DNA from 2 places in the Rhodopseudomonas palustris HaA2 genome. Region 1 is predicted to be linked to the other one. Evidence: riboswitches for the same ligand, from Rfam matches in the RefSeq annotation. Region 1 holds a riboswitch; the other holds the start of a gene.
What was found. Region 1 has a riboswitch for S-adenosylmethionine ahead of RPB_RS04025 (O-succinylhomoserine sulfhydrylase). Riboswitches for the same ligand answer to the same signal wherever they lie in the genome.
Positions count from the first base shown of each region.

Region 1 (3,174 bases):
CGGCTCGAGTTCGCCGGCGCACAACTATCCGAACCGTCTGGCCGAGCGCCTGCGCCGCCACTATCCGGGCGCCGACATCAGCGTCATCAACAGCGGCAAGGGCGGCGAGGACGCCCCCGAAATGATGGCGCGGCTGAAGGCCACCGTGCTGGACGCCAAGCCCGACCTGGTGATCTGGCAGGTCGGCACCAACGCCATCCTGCGCAATCTCGATCCGACCGAGACCGGCCGGCTGGTCGAGGAGGGCATCGCCGCGATCCAGGCGGCGGGTTCGGACGTGGTGCTGGTCGATCCGCAATATGCGCCGCGCGTCAACGAGCGCGCCGAGAGCGCCGGCAAGATGATCGCGGCACTCGGCCGGCTCGCCGAGCTGCGCCGCGTCGCGATCTTCCCGCGCTTTCAGGTGATGAAGGAGTGGCATGAACGCCAGGCGCTGCCGTTCGAGGATTTCGTCATCGACGACGGGCTGCACATGAACGATTGGGGCTACGCCTGCTTCGCGCAGCTGCTCGCCGACGACATCGTCCGCTCGGTCGGCCAGATCAAGCTCGGCGTCACCGTCCCGGCGGATGTGCGCGCCTACCGGCCGATGTGAGCGTGGTGGACAGAGCGAGCGGCCATCCTTCGAGGCGCGCAAGGGCGCGCACCCCGGATCAAGTCCGGGGCAGGCTCTCAGGATGACGGCGGCGCGTGCGGCCCCTGCGAACTGACTCGCTAAGTCATCACCGTCATCCTGAGGTGACCGTTGGTCCGCGCATAGCGCGGGCGAACGGGCCTCGAAGGATGGGCCGCAGGTACTGGTTGCTCATCCTTCGAGGCGCGCAAGAGCGCGCACCTCAGGATGACGTGGGTACCCGTCGCCGCGTCCAGGATGGCGGCGCGCTGCGCAGCATCCGGGGCACGAAACTCGCGCGGCGCTACACCTTCTCCAGCGCCGCGACGATGTCCTCGATCAGGTCGTCCTTGTGCTCGAGGCCGACCGAATAGCGGATGAAGCCTTCGCTGATGCCGAGTTCGGCGCGCGCTTCCGGCTTCAGCCGCTGATGGGTCGTCGTCGCCGGATGCGTGACCAGGCTCTTGGCGTCGCCGAGATTGTTGCTGATCCGGATCAGCTTCAGCGCGTTGAGGAAGCGGAACGCTTCCGCCTTGCCGCCCGCGACCTCGAAGCCGATCAGCGTCGAGCCGGCGCCCATCTGCTTCTTGACCGTGGCGGCCTGCGGATGGTCGGCGCGGCCGGGATAGACCAGCCGCGGGATCTTCGGATGGCCGGCCAGCGCATCGGCAATCGCCGCCGCCGTCTCAGTCTGGGCGCGAACCCGGACCGCCAGCGTCTCCAGCCCCTTCAGCAGTACCCAGGCGTTGAACGGCGACAGCGACGGCCCGGTCTGGCGCAGATACATCTGGATGTGCTCCTCGATGAACGCCTGCGTCGACAGCACCACGCCGCCGAGGCAGCGGCCCTGGCCGTCGATATGCTTGGTGGCGGAGTACACCACGACGTCGGCGCCGAGCGCGAGCGGGCTCTGCCAGATCGGCGTCGCGAACACGTTGTCGACGACGAGCCGCGCGCCGCCGGCATGCGCGATCTCGGCGATCGCGCCGATGTCGAGCACGTCGAGCGTCGGATTGGTCGGGCTTTCGAGGAAGCAGGTCCTGGTGTTCGGGCGCAGCGCCTTCTGCCACTGGTCGAGATCGAGGCCGTCGACCAGCGTCGATTCGATGCCGTAGCGCGGCAGCAGATCCTCGACCACGTAGCGGCACGAGCCGAACATCGCCTTCGAGGCCACGACGTGATCGCCGGCGCGCAGCGGCGCCAGCATCGCGGCGGTCACCGCGGCCATGCCGGTGGCGGTGGCGCGCGCCGCCTCGGCGCCCTCGAATTCCGCCATCCGCTGCTCGAAGCTGAACACCGTCGGATTGGAGAACCGCGAATATTGGAAGCCGGCGTCGTCGCCGGTGAAGCGCGCCTCGCATTGCTCGGCGCTGTCGTAGACGAAGCCCTGGGTCAGAAACAGCGCCTCGGAGGTCTCGCCATATTGCGAGCGCAGGCTGCCGGAATGCACCAGCCGGGTTTCGCGGCGGAAATGCGCGGTGTCGGGGATGGCGATGGAGGGCTTCGGATTGGGCGTATTGGTCTCGGACATGTGGTCTCCATTCGTGACCACACCTGGCGATGCGGGCACAAAAAAACCGGCCTGGAAAAATTTCCACAAGCCGGGATCACATTGTCCCCGGCCTGTTTAGCGACTTGTTTAACGTGGCTGCAAGCCGGCCGGCTCAAATCACCACGGGATAAGTCGGGCTCTTAATCCTCCGTGGACTTCCCGTCAAGCCGGCCATCGGATAACCGATGAAATCCAGTATTTTCCGCGTCTGGCGGCCGTGCGGCCGCCGTGAGGATCGCCGCCGTGCCGTTCGCGTTGCCGCCCGATGCCGATGGGATTCTGCCCGACCGCATGATCGCGGCGATGGCCGAGGCCGGGCTGATCCTGCCGGAATATCCGTTCGTCGAGAGCCAGATCCAGCCGGCCAGCCTCGATCTGCGGCTCGGCGGCATCGCCTATCGGGTCCGCGCCAGCTTCCTGCCGGGGCCGGACTGCACGGTGGCCGAGCGCATCGACGAGCTGAAGCTGCACGAGATCGACCTGTCGGACGGCGCGGTGCTGGAGACCAATTGCGTCTACATCGTGCCGCTGCTGGAGAGCCTGGCGCTGCCGAAGAGCATCGTCGCCGCCGCCAATCCGAAGAGCTCGACCGGGCGGCTCGACGTCTTCACCCGGGTGATCGCCGACGGCACCCGGCGCTTCGACATGATCGGCGCCGGCTATCACGGCCCGCTTTACGCCGAGATCAGCCCGAAGACCTTCCCGGTGCTGCTGCGCGAGGGCTCGCGGCTGTCTCAAGTCCGCTTCCGCGTCGGGCAGGCCACGCTCGACGCCGACGAACTCGACGCGTTGCACGATGTCGAGCGACTGGTCGACAGCGACGACGCCGATCTCAATGGCGGCGTCGCGCTCAGCGTCGATCTGTCCGGCGCCAACGCCAATGGCTTCGTCGGCTATCGCGCCAAGCGCCACACCGGCGTGGTCGATATCGACCGCCGCGGCGGCTATGCGGTCGGCGAATTCTGGGAACCGATCGCCGCACGTCCCGACGGCACGCTGATCCTCGACC
Region 1 covers NC_007778.1:885,469-888,642, forward strand. The annotation lists gene RPB_RS04020 (SGNH/GDSL hydrolase family protein) at 1-595, shown strand, start outside; gene RPB_RS04025 (O-succinylhomoserine sulfhydrylase) at 918-2,144, opposite strand; SAM riboswitch at 2,220-2,299, opposite strand; gene RPB_RS04030 (2'-deoxycytidine 5'-triphosphate deaminase) at 2,409-3,174, shown strand, end outside.

Region 2 (3,174 bases), 1.4 Mb from region 1:
GCGCGGCGGCCGATGCGCAGCAGGTTTTCCAGCACGACGCGCGGCTGCCGCGTCGCCTGCAGCGTCTGCGACAGGATCACGTAGTCGAAGGCGTCATCGGTGTAGTTGTCGAGGTCGGTGTCGGCGTCGCCCTGCACCACCGCGAGACCGCGCGAGACGCAGCGGTTGACGCCCTCGCGCGACAGCTCGATGCCGCGGCAATCGACGCCACGGGATTCGAGCAGCTGCATCAGATCGCCCTCGCCGCAGCCGACGTCGAGCACCTTGGAGCCGGGCTCGACCATGTCGGCGACCAGCAGGTGATCGGCGCGATGCACCCGCAGCGTGGTGCGCGCCGGCGGCTCCAGCGGCAAGCTCTCCTGCACCGCCATCTCAGCGCCCCGCTTTGTCGAGCCCGCGCGCGGTCGCAGCCGAGTGCAGGAAGGCGCGGGCGATGTCGATGAATTCCGGCTCGTCGAGCAGAAAGGCGTCGTGGCCTTTGTCGGTCTCGACTTCGGCGAACGACACCCGCGCGCCGCCGGCGTTGAGCGCATGCACGATCGCGCGCGATTCCGGCGTCGGGAACAGCCAGTCGGAGGTGAACGACACCACGCAGAACCGCGTCTGGGTGCCGCGGAACGCCGCCGCCAGCACGCCGTGATGGTCGGCGGCGATGTCGAAATAATCCATCGCGCGGGTCAGATAGAGATAAGAGTTGGCGTCGAAGCGCTCGACGAAGGACGAGCCCTGATAGCGCAGATAGCTCTCGACCTGGAAGTCGGCGTCGAACGAGAACGTCGGCAGTTCGCGGTCCTGCATCCTGCGGCCGAACTTGCGGTGCAAGGCGGCGTCGGACAGATAGGTGATGTGCGCGGCCATCCGCGCCACCGCGAGGCCGCGATGCGGATGCGCGCCGGTCTCGACATAGCGGCCATGGGCCCAGTCCGGATCGGCCATCACCGCCTGGCGGCCGAGCTCGTGGAAGGCGATGTTCTGCGCCGAATGCCGCGTCGCGCAGGCGATCGGCATCGCCGAGAACACCCGCTCCGGATAGGCGACGCTCCATTGCAGCACCTGCATGCCGCCCATCGAGCCGCCGACGACGCAGAACAATTTGTCGATGCCGAGCCGGTCGACCAGCATCGCCTGGGCGCGGACCATGTCGGGGATGGTGATGACGGGAAAATCGAGGCCCCAGACCTTGCCGGTGGCCGGATTGGTCGAGGCCGGACCGGTCGAGCCCATGCAACTGCCGATCACGTTGGAGCAGATGACGAAATAGCGGTCGGTGTCGATCGGCTTGCCGGGACCGACCAGCGTCAGCCATCCGCCCGGCTTGCCGGTGATCGGATGCACATTGGCGATGTGCTGGTCCATGGTCAGCGCATGGCAGACCAGAATGGCGTTGCTCTTGTCGGCGTTCAGCGTGCCATAGGTCTGGTAGGCGATCTGGAACGGGGCGAGGTCGACGCCGCAATCGAGCCGCAGCGGCTGGTCGGCGCCGAACGACGCCACCAGCGACGTCGGATGGTCGGCCTCGTGGGGGCGCTCGCCACCGGTCGCAACGGGACCTTTCACCGGGTGTACATTCATCATACTGCCAACGGCCTCAGCGAGGGCATCCCCGCTGACCTCAGATAAGAGCGACCGAGCCAATAAAAAACCCGGCCTGAACATCGGTTCGGCCGGGATCAGAAACTGTCCCCGGCCTGTTTAGCGAGTTGTTTAACGTGGCTGCAAGCCGGCCGGCTCAAATGACCACGGGATCTGGCTGGGACTCTAATCACGAAGCTCGGGGTCGTCAATATTGGGGCCGAGGGTGTGCAGCGCCTGCTCTCCCCTCCCCCTTGCGGGGAGGGGTCGGGGGTGGGGGGCCGCGAGCACGGTGGTTGTGGAGAGCGGCCACACCTCAGCGCCGTGCTCGGCTCGCCCTCACCCCAGCCCTCTCCCGCGCGCGGGAGAGGGAGCGCGCTGCGGCTGGGGCGGCGCCCTGCCCGAAGGCAAAATCCTTTGCCTTCAATCGTCTGGTTTCCTAAGCAGAAGGTCGTATCGCGCCTCGATCTCGCCTGAAGGTTCCCCGCCATGACCAAACCGCCCTCGCCGCCGTCGCTGACCGAGCTGCGCCAGGAGATCGACGGCATCGACGCGCAGGTCCATCAGTTGCTGATGCAGCGCGGCGACATCATCGACCGGCTGATTTCGGTGAAGCAGACCCAGGAGGTCGGCTCGGCGTTCCGCCCGGCGCGCGAGGCCGACATGATGCGGCGGCTGGTGCAGCGCCACCACGGCATCCTGCCGCTCGACACCGTGGAGAGCATCTGGCGGGTGATCATCGCCACCTTTACTTATGTCCAAGCGCCGTTCGCCGTGCATGTCGACCAGTCGCTGGGCGAATCCGCGATGCGGGATTCGGCCCGGTTCCATTTCGGCTTCACGGTGCCCTATGTGCCGCATTTCTCGGCCTCCGCGGCGGTCGAGGCGGTGGCGCGCTCCAAGGGCGACCTCGCTTTGGTGTCGGCGACCTCCGGCAGCAATCCGTGGTGGCTGGCGCTGGAGGCCGCAGGCGCCCCGAAGATCATCGCCCGGCTGCCCTTCATCGAGCGCGCCGACCATCCGGCGGCGCTGCCGGTCTTCGTGGTGTCGCGGGTCGCGGACAGCGCCATGGTCACCGAGGTCGAGACCTGGAGCATCCGGGTGTCGGGCTGGAATGCCGAGATCGCCCGGGCGATCTCGCCGCTGGCCGAAGTCGTGGCGGTGCCGGATACCGCTTTTGACGGCGCGGCGCTGCTGGTGTCGATTTCCGCCCCCGGCGGCCTCGACAATATCAAGGCTGCCCTGATCGCAGCGGGGGCCTCGGTGCGCTCATCGGGCCTCGTCGGCAGCCACGCGAGGCGCTATACGGTGCCCCCGAGCGGCAAGGCCCCGACCTGAAGGACCGGCCTGCAGCCGCCTGACACTCCGGAGTTGACGATGTCCCGTCCCGTGCCGAAGCCCGGCATTCTCGATATTGCGCCCTACACCCCCGGCAAGAGCCCCGTGCCCGAAGCCGGCCGCAAGGTGTTCAAGCTCTCGGCCAACGAAACCCCGTTCGGCCCGTCGCCGCACGCGATCGCGGCCTATAAGAGCGCGGCGGATCATCTCGAGGATTATCCGGAGGGCACCTCGCGGGTGCTGCGCGAGGCGATCGGCCGTGCC
Region 2 covers NC_007778.1:4,837,427-4,840,600, forward strand. The annotation lists gene metW (methionine biosynthesis protein MetW) at 1-371, opposite strand, end outside; gene metX (homoserine O-acetyltransferase MetX) at 373-1,575, opposite strand; SAM riboswitch at 1,672-1,751, opposite strand; gene RPB_RS21425 (chorismate mutase) at 2,062-2,910, shown strand; gene RPB_RS21430 (pyridoxal phosphate-dependent aminotransferase) at 2,950-3,174, shown strand, end outside.
Region 2: it holds a riboswitch for S-adenosylmethionine, as region 1 does, so the genes downstream of both, metX (homoserine O-acetyltransferase MetX) here and RPB_RS04025 (O-succinylhomoserine sulfhydrylase) in region 1, are expected to answer to the same signal.